One region of the Marinagarivorans sp. genome, then DNA from elsewhere that is predicted to be linked to it. Evidence: predicted binding sites of a transcription regulator. Region 1 holds the regulator's gene; each other region holds the start of a gene.
What was found. Region 1 encodes FliA, which starts transcription of late flagellar genes. Its sites were predicted from a motif close to TAAAGTTATNNNNNNNNCGGCCGATANCC; they were not measured.
Positions count from the first base shown of each region.

Region 2: a site for FliA is predicted at 1,425-1,453, ahead of AC3A8L_RS08210 (flagellin N-terminal helical domain-containing protein). Genes of this name have one in related genera too.
Region 3: a site for FliA is predicted at 1,779-1,807, ahead of AC3A8L_RS15835 (DUF2971 domain-containing protein). Genes of this name have one in related genera too.
Region 4: a site for FliA is predicted at 2,052-2,080, ahead of AC3A8L_RS00885 (DUF5610 domain-containing protein). Genes of this name have one in related genera too.

Region 1 covers NZ_CEXWTU010000012.1:35,088-39,304, reverse strand. The annotation lists gene flhF (flagellar biosynthesis GTPase FlhF) at 1-1,029, shown strand, start outside; gene AC3A8L_RS03000 (MinD/ParA family protein) at 1,142-1,963, shown strand; gene AC3A8L_RS02995 (RNA polymerase sigma factor FliA) at 1,981-2,697, shown strand; gene cheY (chemotaxis response regulator CheY) at 3,006-3,389, shown strand; gene AC3A8L_RS02985 (protein phosphatase CheZ) at 3,431-4,217, shown strand, end outside.
Region 2 covers NZ_CEXWTU010000052.1:17,765-21,981, forward strand. The annotation lists gene AC3A8L_RS08205 (flagellin N-terminal helical domain-containing protein) at 1-1,040, shown strand, start outside; gene AC3A8L_RS08210 (flagellin N-terminal helical domain-containing protein) at 1,539-3,596, shown strand; gene AC3A8L_RS08215 (flagellar protein FlaG) at 3,686-4,141, shown strand.
Region 3 covers NZ_CEXWTU010000175.1:184-4,400, reverse strand. The annotation lists gene AC3A8L_RS15840 (LacI family DNA-binding transcriptional regulator) at 1-728, shown strand, start outside; gene AC3A8L_RS15835 (DUF2971 domain-containing protein) at 783-1,676, opposite strand; gene AC3A8L_RS15830 (aspartate carbamoyltransferase) at 2,224-3,240, shown strand; gene AC3A8L_RS15825 (EF-hand domain-containing protein) at 3,591-4,217, shown strand, end outside.
Region 4 covers NZ_CEXWTU010000003.1:50,993-55,209, reverse strand. The annotation lists gene AC3A8L_RS00890 (UxaA family hydrolase) at 1-706, shown strand, start outside; gene AC3A8L_RS00885 (DUF5610 domain-containing protein) at 828-2,024, opposite strand; gene AC3A8L_RS00880 (FHA domain-containing protein) at 2,127-3,047, opposite strand; gene AC3A8L_RS00875 (Stp1/IreP family PP2C-type Ser/Thr phosphatase) at 3,232-3,990, shown strand.

The DNA of each region.
Region 1 (4,217 bases):
CCCAAACAGAATGTTGCCGATCCATTTTCGATTCCCGAGATGTCGCAAAATCGACAAGTGGCCAGTTTTGCCCAGCAAGTTAAAGCGCGTGGTTTAGATGATGATCATACGGCAGAGCAAAATAAACAATTGCATAGCCTGTACGACGAAATTGCCGAAATGCGCATGCTATTGGAAGAGCAAGTCTGGCAAAAACAATATGCTCCACGCGCAGAGTCAAACCTCTTAACCGGTCGCGCGCGACAGCTTGCTGCGCAGTTGGATCAATTAGGTTTGTCGCCGGCATTAGTAAAAAGCTTATTAGTGTGTGCCGACGATAATGAACGCCTGCCAAATTGCTGGCGCAAAGCGCTCGCTATGTTAGCGCGCAGGCTTCCTATCGACGCTAGAGACCCTATTGAGCAAGGCGGCACTTTTGCATTCGTCGGTCCAACCGGGGTTGGCAAAACGACAACTGTGGCGAAGTTAGCGGCGCGTTATGTACTTAATCATGGTCGTGGCAAAGTCGCGATTGTGACGACTGATACCTATCGCGTGGGCGCCCACGATCAGCTCAAAGCTTTAGGTCGTATTTTGCAGGTACCTGTTCGTTCTATTGAAGGGGAGCACCAACTCAATGCGGTGCTATCTAGCCTTAAGCAGTATGAGTTGGTGCTGGTTGATACGGCGGGATTCCGCCAGGGCGACCCAAAGCAAATAGAGCAGGAATCGCTGATCGATGCTTGTTCTGGGCTACAACGTATTTTGGTTTTGGCGGCTAATAGTCAGCAGCAAATACTTAAAGCTTCTTTGCATGCCTACAGCAGTAGCCCCTTACGCGGTTGCATATTTACTAAGCTGGATGAGTGCGCAAGTTTGGGAGAGGCCTTTGGCGCTGTTTGCAGCCACGAAGTACCGGTGTTGTATTCTGCTGCAGGCCAAGAAATTCCCGATGATATCCATGTGGTCTCATCGAGTGACTTAGTCGCGCAAGCCGTAAAATTGGCTCGCCAGTATGACAACAGTCGTCAGACGTTATCAGCTAACTGATGTACGGCCGTGCAAGCGCATAAGTAGCCTCTATACTTTATGAGGCACGTTGTTTTTTTTGTTAAGTCGGCCTTGTTGCAGGGTCGTAATTGGTCTTAAGGATGTCGAGTTTATGAGTAATCATCCCGTAAAAGTAATCGCTGTAACTGGCGGCAAAGGTGGCGTAGGCAAAACCAATCTATCGGTGAACTTAGGCATCGCTTTAGCCGAAATGCGTAGGCGAGTGGTACTTATGGATGCTGACTTAGGCTTGGCCAATGTCGATTTACTCTTGGGTTTGAATGCCCAGTTCAATTTGTCCGATGTATTAAGTGGTAAGCGCACCCTACAGCAAGTGATGTTGCATGGCCCCAGCGGTTTAAAAATAATTCCAGCTTCTTCAGGTGTGCAGAAGATGGCATCGTTATCGCCTGCAGAACATGCCGGTATTATCCATGCCTTTAGTCAAATTGCCGACCAGATGGACGTCTTGATTGTCGATACGGCGGCGGGTATTTCCGATACCGTTATTAGTTTTGTTCGCGCCGCACAAGAGGTTGTTGTTGTGGTTTGCGACGAGCCTTCTTCTATTACCGATGCCTACGCGCTAATGAAGGTCCTGAATAAGGAGCATGGCGTTACACGTTTTAGAGTCGTGGCTAATATGTGCCGTACCGTCGCCGAGGGGCAGCGTTTATTTGGCAAGCTAAATAGCGTTTGCGAGCGCTTCCTAGATGCATCTATTCAATATATTGGCGCTATCCCTTTTGATGAAAACTTACGCAAAGCGGTACAGGCCCGCAAACCCGTTTTAGAATTTGCGCCGCGCACTAAAGCATCGCAAGCGATTCGTATCGTGGCTCAAAAACTGGATCAATTGCCGGTACAGCGCAATGCAAAAGGACACTTAGAATTCTTTTTCGAGCGCCTGCTTTCTGTGAGCGGCCAGAATTAGTGGGTTTAGGGGCTCCTATGTACTCGCCAGCGCAAGTCAAACGCGACATCAACGTAGAGGATTACGCCTACCTTGTTAAGCGTATTGCCTACCATATGGTGGCGCGTATGCCGGCCTCGGTTCAAGTCGACGACTTAATTCAAGCAGGTATGGTGGGGTTGCTTGAGGCAGCACAGAAATTTCAAGATGATAAAGGCGCCGTTTTTGAAACCTATGCCGGTATTCGCATTCGCGGTGCAATTGTGGATGAGATGCGGCGGGGTGATTGGGCTCCGCGGTCGGTGCACCGTAATTCAAGACGAATCAACGAAGCTATTTTAAAAATAGAAGCGCAGACCGGTTCAGATGCGACCGATGTTCAAGTCGCCAACGTACTTGAAGTGAGCTTGGACGAATACCACAGCATGGCTCAGGATTGCGCCAGCACTAAATTATTCAGCTATGAAGATACTTTTGATGAGGAGGGAGACGAATTACTCACCTCCGAAGACTCTCGTCAGCATCAAAACCCTGCGGATACGGCACAGAAACAGGCTCTAAAGGCGGCGTTAACACAAGTGATTTCAGGCTTGAAAGAGCGAGAGCAAATGGTGCTCAGCTTATATTACGAACAAGAGTTAAACCTTAAAGAAATTGGTGAAGTCTTGGGGGTCAGCGAATCCCGGGTAAGCCAGATACTTAGCCAAACCGCCATGCGTATCCGTTCGCGCATGAGTGACTGGCAGCGACAGTAACCGTCCTCTCTATTTTCTGAATTACGCCAAAGCCACAAAAAAGCACGATTACCCCTCTTAAAAAGTCTTCTTCTTGAACAAATTATGTCGATGTGAATTGTATTTTTGGTGCCTTTCTTACGGACTTTCATTTCTCCTCGACTAAATTACAAGGAAAACTGGCTAGCTGCAGTTGACGAGCTAGACTTACGGTTACTTAACACGGATTTATCGCTTTTGTTTATGAACTGCCAGATGTTTGGGCGGAACATGATTGAAGGCTCCAACCGTTAATTAAAACTCAGGGTATTCCGTTTGCGGAGGTTGCATTGGACAAGAATATGAAAATCCTAATCGTTGATGATTTTTCAACAATGCGCAGGATTATTAAAAATCTTCTTAGGGACTTAGGCTTCACCAATACGCAGGAAGCGGATGATGGTGCAACGGCATTGCCAATGTTAAAAAGTGGCGATTTTGATTTTCTCGTCACCGATTGGAATATGCCGGGCATGACGGGCATAGAACTTTTAAAGCACGTACGCGCGGATGAACGACTCGTCACGCTGCCTGTTTTAATGGTGACGGCTGAAGCTAAGCGGGATCAAATTATTGAAGCCGCACAAGCTGGGGTAAACGGTTATGTGGTTAAGCCGTTTACAGCGCAGGTGCTCAAAGAAAAAATCGACAAAATCTTTGAACGCGTGGGCTAGTCCTTAGGGGTTAGTTTCTATTGCTTGTAAGGCGTTAAAATATGGAATCAACAGATAACTGGCATCACAACGAACGCTTCCTCGGGGAATTAAAAGACCGATCGGCGATACTTGTGGAGCAGCTGCAAAAAGATGATTACGAAGAAGCCTCGGCGGTTATTCGATCCATAATGGATTCCCGCGATGAACATTTATTTAATTCTGTCGGTCAATTAACGCGTGCATTACACAGCGCGATTGTTAATTTCAACGTAGATTCAGACGTTCAAAAAACCAGTGTCGGAAGTAACGATAGCGAAATGCAAGATGTTTCTGATCGTTTGAACTATGTCATAAAGATGACACAGGATGCTGCTGAAAAAACGATGGATCGCGTGGAGGCTGCTGCTCCCATCGCATTAAATTTGGGGTGCGAAGCAAAAACTCTAAAAGAAGAATGGGATAAATTGCGGCGCCGTGAAGTGAGTAAAGAAGAGTTTGCCGAGCTCTACGGTCGGATTGATGGGTTTCTATTGCAAATGACATTAGGCGCCGACGAACTCAATGAAAACCTACAGGCCATTATTCTAGAGCAAGGTTTTCAAGATTTAACCGGCCAGGTGCTTAAAAAAGTAATTGGTCTAGTCACCGATGTTGAAAATGAATTAGTCAACCTAATGCGTATCGCGGGTAAAGTTGAAGCTGTCACAGGCATCACGCGTGACGATAATTCGCCTAAGGCAAAAAAAGCCATTTTGCCTTGCGAAGCCGAAGGCCCACAAATCCATGCAGATACACGTGATGATGTCGTTAATGGTCAAGACGATGTTGATGACCTGCTATCGAGTT
Region 2 (4,217 bases), on a different contig from region 1:
GCGGTGCGACCGGCACGCTCGAAGATTTACAGGATTTGGGTTTCCGTGAAAGTGATGAAGCCGGTGTCGTTAAAGGTGTTGGCTTAGGTGCTACCGGTGCGGCACAGTCCTGGAATGTGGGTGATTTAACCATTAATGGCGTTGTTATTGATAATGACGATACGGATAGTTTACAAGGGAAAGTGAATGCCATTAATGAGCAAAGCGACGAGAGTGGCGTGGTTGCGCAAGCTTTTGCCTCTCTATCTATCGATATTAGTACAGCCGATTTAACACTGGTCTCGGCGGCTTCGGATAACCTTACGATCAATGGTGTGACGATAGACTTAGGCCTTTCTGGCAATTCGACAGCATCCGATATTGTCGATGGTTTTAATGCCAATACGGATTTAACCGGCATTACTGCAAGCTTGTCGGGTACGCGCATTATGCTGGAATCTGATCAGGGCTCTATTAATATTACGAGCCCTACGGCTAACAGTATTATCGCCAGTGGTACCGCATTAGCCGGGGCGAATTTCCAGTCATACATTACATCAAGTGCGGGCACTTTGATTAACTCCAGCGTGGCGGCAACCTCGGGGATGACACTCGTGGTTGAGGCCGGTTTAAAATTGGTTTCTACCAATGATCAGCCGATCAGTATTGAGCTTGGAGATAACGCGGATTCGCAAACATTAGGGTTAATTGAGGCGAACTCAACCGCGGGGGGGCGTTTCGGTACGGCGCTTTCCAGTGTGAGTGTCGATACGGTATCCAAAGCACAGAAAGCCATTGGTGTTGTGGATAATGCGTTAGATTCGATTAACGATGTGCGATCACAGCTGGGTGCGGTGAATAACCGGCTCGACTTCACCATTAATAATTTACTTGTGGTCTCTGAAAATACCTCGGCGGCTAAGTCACGGATTATGGATGCCGATTTTGCGGCCGAAACAGCGGCACTGAGTCGGGCGCAAGTCTTGCAGCAGGCATCGCAAGCCATGCTAGCGCAAGCTAACGCGGCATCGCAGCAAGTACTGCAGTTACTACAAGGTTAATAGAAACCTACAGGTATATAGATGCAGCATGAAGTTTTGGGGTAGAGCGGTATTGATTATTTCAGGTTTTATAGACATTTTTGGACGTGGGTAGTAATACGTGCTGATGGAGTCAGCCGTGGTTGCCACCGGAAGGTTATTAAGGAAAGCAATGTGTGAGGATTGTGTTATGACAAGGAATGTGGCGCCGAGGGAGACGATCAAAAACAGGGGGCGCTGGCGAAGTCGGCGCTTGTTTCTTTTATCTTTAGGTTCAGCATCTCATGCCACGGCTAGTTGGCTTCAGCCGCTATAAGTAGGGGCTTCCAGGGTGTTGTACAGCACTAAAAAATGCACTTAGGCTGCTCGCGCTAGCGTAGCGGCATATTTTTGTGTAAAAAAAGTTAAAGTTATTTGCCTCCAGGCCGAAAAGTTGGTTAGAAGCGCTCAATAAGAGCATCTTCAAATTGAATGAGTGTAGATCTCTGCACTCGAGAGACTATCGGTGAGGAGGCTACCATGCCACTTTATATCAATACCAACGTATCATCTCTGAATGCACAGCGTCAGCTGAACAAAGCAGGTATGGGCGTTGACACTGCAATGGAACGCTTGTCTTCGGGTAGCAGAATCAACTCTGCCGCGGATGACGCCGCAGGCCTTGCAATTTCAAACCGTCAAACATCACAGATCCGAGGCTTGGATCAAGCTGTGCGAAACGCGAATGATGGTATTTCGCTGATCCAAACGGCTGAAGGTGCGCTGTCTGAAACCACCAACATCTTGCAGCGTATGCGCGAACTGTCTATTCAGTCGGCTAACGGCATCTATGGTGATAATGACCGCGCCACTCTGGATGCAGAGGTGCAGCAGCTGGTATCGGAATTAGACCGTATTGCGGAAACGACTTCTTTTAACGGTCAAAATATTCTAGATGGCAGCACCGGCAAAATTGATCTTCAGGTGGGCGCGCAAGCGGATCAAACCGTGGGTTTTGAAGTGGGTGCGGTGGATGCTGATACCCTGGGCATGGGCTCGCTCAGTGCCGATGTTGTCGGTGATGAAATTTCTGCAACGTTCAATACTGTTTCTTTATCGGATCAAGATGTTTTGATTAACGGCCAAGCGGTGGGCGCAATTTCAGCGGGTTCAACCGTTGAAGATTTAGTGACCAAGATTAATGACAATGTTAATGGTATTACCGCCGAAACAGCGGTAGAGCTAACAGCGTCGAGTGTAGGTACTGGTGTTGTTGGAACAGCGGCTTCAACGGTCACATTGACGAATAATGACGGTACGACCCAGTCGATTGAGATTGAAAATACAGATAGCTTGCAAGAATATGCTGACGCTGTGAATGAAGGTTTCGGTGGTCGTGTTAGCGCAACCATTAGTGATGATGGCAAATTAAGTATGTCCGCCGAAGGCGCACAAACAATAGCCGTTACGGGCACAGATACCACCGGTACCGATGGTGCAGCGCAAGCAAAATTAATTTTAACCTCTGATAGCGGCGATGATATTACGATTGAGCGCGGCGCTACCGGCACCATGACCGACCTGAATAATTTGGGTTTTCGTGAAATGGATTCCGGTGGTGTTATTGAGGGCGTAGGTTTGGTGGCTACATCCGCCGGCGCCAATGAAGCGCTTACCGCCGGTGACCTGACCATTAACGGCACTGTAATTGATCATACCGATACGGATAGCTTGCAAGGTAAAATCGATAACATTAATGCTGTTTCAGATGAGACTGGTGTAACCGCCAAGGCTTATTCAACGGCCAGTATTGATATGACAAGCTTTGTGGCGACGGGTGCTGCTACTGCCAACAACCTTGAGATCAATGGTATTCAAGTTGGTTTGACTTTGACGAATACCGGTTCAACAGAAGATGTTGTTACTCAGCTAAATACCTTTACAGACCAAACCGGTGTTTCGGCAAGGTTACAGGGTACGAGTATTGTCCTAGAGTCTGACCAAGGCGCGATTAATATTAGCAACGCTACAGCGAATACTTTCTTTGGTTCTTCAACGGGTATTGAATCGGTTACTAAAGCCACCATTACTACGGCTTCTGCGACAGGTACTTTTGCTGAAGCCACAGCAACCATGACTTCGGCTACAGCCTTTACCGCTGAAGCGGGCTTGAAACTGGTCAGCGAAAATGGCAACCCTATTAGCGTTGAATTAAAAGACGGTTTCGATAATGCGCGCCTAGGCTTGAAAGAGTCGAATAATCTCGGTGAAGGGTCATTCGGTACATCGCTTTCATCCATCAGTATTGATACCGCAGCGAACGCTCAAAAGGCGATCAGCGTGATCGATAATGCATTGGAGACAGTGAACGACATTCGATCTGATTTGGGTGCGGTCAGTAACCGTCTCGACTTTACCATTTCGAACTTGTCCAACGTATCTGAGAATACATCGGCCGCACGTTCACGGATTATGGATGCGGATTTCGCGGCGGAAACGGCAGCATTAAGTCGTTCGCAAGTTCTACAGCAAGCTTCACAGGCCATGTTGGCTCAGGCGAATTCTCGTCCTCAACAAGTCTTGTCGCTACTGCAGTAAGCTTAAAGGGCGAAAGCCCTTAGTAACAGGGATGTTTGGATACCGGAGAGGAGACTCTCCGGTTTATCTGGTTATAGAGAGGTAATTCTATGAATGATATCAGTGTTATTCGACCCAGTTTACCGGCAGTGCCGGTGGTGTCTAAAGCGCCGGTTTCAACTGTACCTGTTTCAACTGCACCTGTTGAGCAAAGCGGCAAAAGTTTACCGCCAACATCAATAGAGCCGGCGAAACCTGAACTGGTGGCGGCAAACAGCCCAGTCTCTGATGTGGAGGATGCTAATGAGGTCTCTGAACTTCAGCGCAATCGCGAAGCGGCGAGTAAAGCGCTAGAAGATGCGGTAGATACCGCAAATGAGTTCGTACAGACCGTACAGCGCGACTTACACTTCAGTATCGACGATGAATCTGAGCGCACAGTGGTTAAAGTTGTGGAGTCTAGCAGTGGCGATATTATTCGTCAGATTCCGAATGAAACCTTTCTGGAACTGGCACGAAAGATGAAAGAAAACGGAGAGGTCAATCTCGTGAATGCAACGGGTTAAGTATTACGTGCGAGCACTATCCGGCAGCGGTTTAAACGTTACGGATTATAATCTACACGTATAGCGCAACAATCGA
Region 3 (4,217 bases), on a different contig from region 1:
AGGTAGAGCATAAGGCGCGCTATATGAATGTCGATGGTTTTGTCTTGGTGCCCCCCTTAGTTTGCATGCCTTCATTAACCTCATTAATGAAGCGCTTAGGGAAGCCTTATGTCCGGATTACGCCGCGAGAAGAATACGATGGTTTTTCTGAGATTTTGTGTGATGACGAGCAAGCAGCGTTCGATCTGACCAGCCACCTCATTCAGCAAGGACATAAAACAATTGCCTTTGTTCGCGGAAACCCTGATTGTTTGTCTACAATTACGCGTTATGAAGGTTATAAGCGCGCCTTACTGAGCCATGGCTTAGCGCTTGACGAACTCTATGTTATGGATGGTACTTACGAGTTCAGTTCCGGGGTTGCTGCTGGAAAAGTCCTATTGCAAATGCCGATTCGTCCAACGGCGATTTTTTGCAGCAATGATGATATGGCGGCAGGAGTGCTTTCGGTAGCACACGACCTCAATATTCAGGTCCCTCAAGCATTGGCTATCGCGGGGTATGATGATTCGCCGTTAGCGAGCCAGTCGTGGCCAGCACTCACGTCAGTTAAGCAGCCAAATCGTCGAATGGCGGAAGTAGCTGCGAATAAGTTGATCGATAAAATAGAAAAAATTGAAAATCCTGATTATCCTCAGAACATGGCGTGCCAGGTGATGTACCGTAATTCTACCGAAGGTTGGCAGGCGAACCCCCTTAGCGTTAAAGCGACTTCTGAAACTGTTTAAGCAAAACAAAGCAAAACAAAGCAAAGTAAATCAAGGTAAAGCTAAACAAGTGCTTCAAGGAATGGGCGCGGCCTCTAGTTTGAAGTGACTCTTAGCAATAGCGATTTGATAAAGCTTGGGGGGCTTGTCCAAGCTGCTGCATGCGGCTTTAACGGCATTTCGCGTAGCTTCATCGCTGTTAATACCAAGGTACACGGCTCGTATACTACCTTTGGTTAACATTTTTTCATCCCTACAGGGGTCGTCTGTTTTTCTAAATGATGCGTTTTTTGGCATTAATGCTCGCCATTCGCGCTCTTCCGATAAAAAGCTGGGCTTTGATAGTAGGTTTTTAGGGAAGCGTTGGCTTGGGTTAACGGCCAGGTTATAGAGTAGCTGATTGAGTTGTTCTTTAAGGGTAGTTAGTTGTGGGCGCTCGTTGGTGTATTGCACGCGCTGAACCTGCTCTAAGCCATTCTCGGCATCGGGTATTACGCTAATGGCGATGCCTTTATGCTGGTCCGCAAATCTATCCCAGGCCGTCGGTAGATCTGGCGATGCACAAAAACAGCAGGTACGTACCGATTCAACAAACATTTGCCACTTTTGTAAAGAGGCATGTAGCTGCTCTTCTTTCTGCGAGACCATTCGGTTGAGTAGATCTTTTAATACGTTTTCAGCTTCCTGCGGTGAATTAAAACGGCCCTCATCGCGCCATCGGTTAATGGCTGTTATTAGCGGAGTGTCGCCTTTTGGTTTTTCATCACTGAAAATAAGTGAAGTTGATAGCTTCACGGCAGCATCAAGTAGTTCTTTGCTGCTAAATGGAATGGCGCATTTACCATTCATCTCAAAAGGAGATGAATAATGATTGGGGCTACTCCATAGCAAGCTTTGTGAGCGAAGTATGGCGAGGCCTGCGTCAGCGCTGACGTATTTTATGAGGTGTTTTGGGCTCTCGGCGGTCACAGTCAGTCTCGTAGTCGTGAATCGATGTGTTGGTGTCCTTTTAAGAGTAGCTGGTGTTGCGCAACTCTGTACGCTTTTTGGGGAAATCAATAGTGTGTTGTTGGTTTAGGGCCGAGGAAAAAAATACTTTATCCAATAATACTTGCCTCTTGCCTCCTCAGCAGCGTTGCTCAAAGCGTTACATGCCTCGGTAACTGCTCCACGACATTATGCTCCTGCAATGTCTAATAAGGGGCTCCTGCCCCGATGCGTTACCCTAATGACCTATGTCCTATAGGCCCCGGCATGCGCCCCTTCGAGCGCCTTGCTGAGAAAGCAGGAGCCCTCGCCTAATTGGACAAACTATTATTGCCTCGCCCCTTATGTCGCTTGAGTCAACAGGTGGGTGGCTTGTCGCCAGTATCAACAAGGCTGTTTTTGCGTCAGCCGGCAGGTTGCATGTCGATCTAAATTCCTGTCATCCCCTTGCGCTAATCGAACTCGAGGCTAAAATACGCCGAGATTGTGCTCAGCGTATTTGCTATTACTGTTCTATAGAGGGTTTGCCATGCAGTTTTTAGGTTCTCATGTGTTATCGGTTGATCAGTTTGAGCGGTGCGATATCGAACGTGTATTTGGCGTTGCAGACTCGATGGTACCTTACGCTTCGCGGGCCAAGGTTACGCGTGTGTTAGAGGGCGCCATTCTGGGTAATATGTTTTTTGAACCCAGCACGCGAACACGGGTAAGCTTTGGTTGTGCGTTTAACCTGCTGGGCGGAAATGTTCGTGAAACCACAGGTTTCCAAAGCTCTGCAATCGCAAAAGGGGAGTCTCTGTACGATACCGCACGCGTGTTATCCGGTTACAGCGATGTGATTTGCATGCGCCATCCAGAGCCTGGCTCTGTGGCTGAATTCGCCGAGGCGAGCCGTGTGCCCGTAATTAACGGTGGTGATGGTGCTAATGAGCATCCGAGTCAAGCGTTGCTAGATCTTTATACTATCCGTAAGGAATTAGAGGATAAGGGTCGCTCTCTCGATAGTTTACGCATTGCCATGATCGGTGATTTGAAACATGGTCGTACCGTGCATTCCTTGTGCCGTTTACTGGCCCTATTTAAAGAGGTTCAGGTTGTTTTGGTCTCGCCTGACGAGCTGGCGATGCCAGAGAAATACATTGAACATTTACGCGAGGCGGGGCACCGCGTCACGATCTCGTCGGACCTATCCAACAGTATTCGCGATGTTGATATTGTGTATTCAACACGGATTCAAGAAGAGCGCTTTAGCAGTAAAGAAGAAGCCGATCTTTATCGCGGACGTTTTCGTTTGAATCAAGCGATTTATACGCAGTACTGCGAGCCTAATACCGTCATTATGCATCCGTTACCTCGCGACTCGCGTGCTGATGCCAATGAGCTCGATAACGACCTTAATCAAAACCCTAACTTAGCGATTTTTCGACAGGCGGATAATGGAGTGTTGGTTAGGATGGCATTGTTCTCGTTAATTTTAGGTGTGGAGAATGATGTTGAAAAGCATGCTAAACCGGTAGGTTGGTATCATCGTCGATCGTTGCTTTGATGTTGAAGTAATGGTAACTATTCAGGTGGGTTAAAAATAATGCCGACCTAAAAGGCGAATTGATTGTTTTCTGGGCATTCAAGCGTCGGGAGCGCTTGCATAGCGCCCAGGGATGGCTTGAGCGGCCCAGAAAATGATCAATTTGCCGGCCTATCTGAGCATGGCTGAATAGTTACAAATAATGCAGCTTGTGGTGAAAATGACGTCAAGTCAGAGAGGAAAAAAACGCCGAATCTGGTTCTTAAGTGCCAAATAAATTAAATTATCAGCATAAAGTATGACTTTTGTCATGTATTGACCGGTATAACCCATTACAATCAAGCTGTAGTCTATTGTTGTGGGTTGTACTGATGTCTAATTTTCGCTTCACTCTCAAATCGTTTCTGCTTTTACCTTTTATACGCCAATCGACGGCAGCCTCTGTTTTCTCGCGCAGCACATTACCCTTGGAGTGGGAATTACCTTTCCATGCACGAACATCTCGACATCGAGGCTTAGCACTGGGCTTTAAGTTTAGTGTCTTGTTGGTGCTATTGCTGGCAATCGCTTGGAGCACAGCGTCTTCGGCCGATGACCGAGATGCTGCGAGCAAGCAAACAGAGCAGTGGTTAATGGCAAAATACGATACCAATGGCGATAGTATTATTTCGGTGGATGAAATTAGCCAGAAGCGTGAAAAAATGTTTAGCCATATGGATGATAACGGCGATGGGCAGGTGAGTATGCAAGAGTATGCATTACTGGATGCAAAGAAGAGGGCGCTAATTGTACGTGCGCGCTTTTCTAAGTTAGACGCCAATGCTGACGGCAAGCTTACCGATGAAGAGTATATTCAATATTATGGGGCTTTTGGTGCCTTTGATTTAGACGGTAACGGTAAAATCACCTCGGCCGAAATAACCAGTGATACTGATGCGGCTTCAACACAGGTAGCGACCAGTACCGAGCCTAAATGTTTCTTGTGGTTGTGTGTGCGC
Region 4 (4,217 bases), on a different contig from region 1:
CGGTTCCGATGCATTTTCTGGCGTAACGGCTAATCCAGCGCTGGGCGCCGCTGCCGATTTACTAGTAGCCCAGGGCGCCACCGTAATTTATTCAGAAACCCCCGAAATTTATGGCGCAGAGCACCTGTTAACACAACGCGCTGTTTCGCCTGCCGTAGCTAATGATGTTCTGGATAGAATTAAATGGTGGGAAGACTACACACAAAGTAACGGCTTTGAGCTAAACAACAACCCCTCCCCGGGAAACAAATTAGGCGGCCTAACCACTATCGCCGAAAAGTCTCTGGGGGCACAATCTAAAAGCGGTACAACGGCACTGCAAGCCGTGTATTTATATGGCGAACCTGCCGTAGCCAAAGGCTTGGTTTTTATGGATAGCCCTGGCTTTGATCCAGTCTCTGTCACAGGCCAAGTTGCATCAGGCGCCAATATAATTTGCTTCACCACTGGGCGTGGCTCGGCCTTTGGGTTTAAGCCTGTACCGTGCATCAAACTCGGAAGCAATAATGCGCTGTATGAACAAATGGGTGAGGATATCGACATCAATTGCGGCGAGATTATTAGCGGCCAACAAAGCGTAGCCGAATGCGGACTTCATATCTTTAATGAAATACTTGCCGTAGCTTCAGGCAAGGCACCTAAAAGCGAAAATCTAGGCTACGGCATTAACGAATTTAACCCGTGGCGTATTGGCGCTACCGTGTAAACACAATTCATAGTGCGCAATAAAAGATGCCCTATAGCAGGGCTTTCTTTTATTGACCACTCCTAGCAAAAGATTATTCTCTAAACTATTACCTAAAGCATGCCCTAAACTAGACCTTAAACTAAGCCCCTAAGCGATTAACAAAATCTGAAATGCTTGCCTGACCAGTACCCTTTGCATTACTTATTTGATCGGCAAGTTCAGTCACTAAACTTAGCTGCTGCCCCATTTGTTCTGCCAATAAATTCGCCTTTTCAAGCTCTTGCAAAAAATGACCCACATGCACTAGATTCTTGCTGGGTTCTGCAGGGCCTTGCTCGCCCTCGGGCCTATAAGCGGTATCCGCTCCGTATGTACTTTGCACTTGGGTAAAGCTTGTTTGCGTTAGCTTTAGAGAAAAGCTTTGAATCTCTTCACTATTGAATCCCATATTTAAAGCCTGATCAAAAGCCTGCTCAACATTACCGCCAAAAAAGCTTTCACTTACAGCATTCACTTGATTCAATAAATCATTAATAGCTTTTAGCTCGTCACTGTCTAGCTCGCCTTCCACGGTAAATTCAAATTGATTTTTCTGTGCTATTTGACCCGATGCGTCCTTATCGTCCACTTGAAGCTGAGCTGCCTTGAGGGAATCCACTAGAATTTGAATTTTATCCCCATCAGCCGTTTCTAGCTCAAACGTGAAAGTATTTTGACTCGCGCTAAAGGCATTAAATGACTCGAGTTGCGCTCCACCGGTACTCAACACCTGCGTTTCGGGTTGTTCCGGGCGGGCTCCCTGTTCTGATAGCTGCGTATCGAGTTCTTTTTGTGCTTGGACTATGGCGCTGGGGTCTAAGCCGAGCTGCTCGGCACTCTCGGCCAAGCCTGCAAGCACTTGACTTTTTGTATCAAGGACATCGGCCCGAATATCACCCGAAAACTCTGATAATGCAGACAGTTGCTCAAATGCCTCATTGAAACCGCTCAAAAAACCGCTTAAGCCAGCCTCTAAACGAGACTGCAATTCCTCTTGATTGGCACCATCAGCGACATCCACAGCAAGCTGGCCATTAATAGCATTGAGTATATTGTTGGCGAAAGGATTGTTTGCGGGCTTTTCAGTTTGAGTAGGTGATATCGCATTTGTTTCGCTAACGCGAGAAGCCTCAATTGAAGCTTGGCTAAGCGATACACGAATAGAGGAATGCTGGACATCCGTTGATTGCGCAGGCTTCGCTGCAGCCGCATCATCATCCTTGCTCTTTGGGGAGTTAGAAACATTAACGCCAAGTTGGCGAGAAACTAAGGATTGATGATTTGGTGTGATATTCATGACGGCCTCCTAAAGCAGGTTATGCCTAGTTAACGGCCGTCATTCAATAAATTTTAATAATTAGTGGCTATACACCAAAGGATTTACAGACCAAATAATACTTTATGTCAATAAAAACCACGCTAGCCATGCGACAACGCCAATCACGGTGCCCGCACCCAGTAATAGTTTAACTGTATCGCCGATCGAAGAATCATCATGAGAGCTAGAGCGGGCGTTGCTCAGCCTAGGTCGCACAGGGGGAGACTTGCGATTGGCGCCCGATTTTTTTTGTCGCTCAATATGCTGAGGAGTTACGGCTTGCCGGATCTGGGTTTCATCCAGCGCAGCCCTCAGTGTTGTTACATCTTCAACATTGCTTGCAGCCTCTACGCGAAAACGCAACGTATCGAAGCTCACCTCATCGCCATGATGCAATGATATCCGCTCTATTCTAGCGCCATTGATAAAAGTACCATTTGAAGAGCCTAAATCTTCTACGGTCAAGCCTCCAGCGTCTGACACAATAAACTTGGCATGCTTGCGAGATAAGTGCGAAGCGGGAATACAAATATCGCACTCTTTTGAACGACCCAATAACATAGCCCCAAACAGATCAAAGCCTTCGCTATTGGCTAGCGTGGTATTGAGAGGCCGTAGGTGCCAAAGCGCTTCACTCTGCCCTTCGGGCGTACTTTTTAAATTCAAAGCTACGCGCAGGTTCGTCTTATCTGAAAAGCCCTTTTTGGGACCTTCTTTTTTGGGATCAGCAATTGCTAGCTCTGCGTCCCCCATAAGAATTGAGTCTCCGGGTTTCAAAATTTGGCTTGCGGCCACAGTATGACCGTTAACCTGAATGACAGCGCTGCTGTCAATGCGAACCAAAGAGACCGCCTCGCCTTCAACAATAATATCGGCATGATGAGGAACAACCCCCGCCTGGGCAAGCACACAATCGCAATCATGTTGGGCACCAAAGCTATATTTCGGTGCGACCAGCCACATGGCTGGCTTTGCTGAATTCGTAAAACGCAACTGAAGCATAATCTTATTATTTCCTAACCCAGTCTTTTTGCTGTGTAGTCGACTTTATACCAAACACCTGTAAATACCACCAGCAAGATCACATTCTTTTATTTTTCGACTGACAAGTCCACTTTTTTGGTTTAGGCTCCGTCTAATAAGATAACAACTGGACTTAAGCGCTTCTCTGTCGCAACCTCAACGCATGCCGCTACCCTATTACAATGCCAAAACCGATGTTGGTTTAGTCCGAAATAATAATGAGGACGCCCTACTTGCAAGCCCTTCGCTTAAACTTTGGGCTGTGGCAGATGGTATGGGAGGTCACGCTTCCGGTGAAGTTGCCAGTGCCGTCGCCAATAATACGATCGAAGAGTCCATAGAAGCTGGCGCAAGCTTAAGTGAGGCCATTCAGCGCGCCCACAAAGCTGTGCTAGATGAGGCCACTGAACAACCTCAGTACCGCGGCATGGGCTCCACCATCGTTGCAGTACAATCCAGCGGAACACAATATCAAGTTGCCTGGGTTGGCGATAGTCGCGCTTACCTATGGACACACAGCCAACTTGGTCGTCAACTGGAACAGCTCACGACTGACCATTCTTACGTCCAGATGCTTTATCAGGCTGGCGCGATTACAGCAAAAGAACTAAATACTCACCCCGAACGCAACGTAATCACGCAATGCTTAGGCTCACTAGAGCTCGCCAGTGTTAATGTTGAAACCGTTGACAGGGAATGGCGCAAGGGTGACTGGCTCCTTCTGTGCAGCGATGGCTTGACAGACGCCGTCGGAGATCAAGCCATTTGCGACATTTTAAGTGCACACACTGAAATCCCATCTGCCGTTGAATCTTTAGTGCAAGCCGCGCTAGATAATGGCGGACGTGATAATGTCTCCGTTCTTATTGTTAGTCGCCCCCCTACAGGCTTTAACCGAATTCTCCGCGCACTTGGCGTATAAAATACGCCCCCGCTCTATCCTTTACACTCATTAAGACTGCAAGTTGACCTCAGCACAATCAAGCCTTCACTAAAATAGTGCAACCTAATGACGCTACGATTTTAATTTCTGCACCCAAAAAATAAAAAAAGATTCCAATTTGGGGCAAAATATTTTCCACGAAAGCTCATAAAAATAGATATTAGCCCGCAAACACACCTTAGAACCCAAAAAGCGCCCTCAAATAA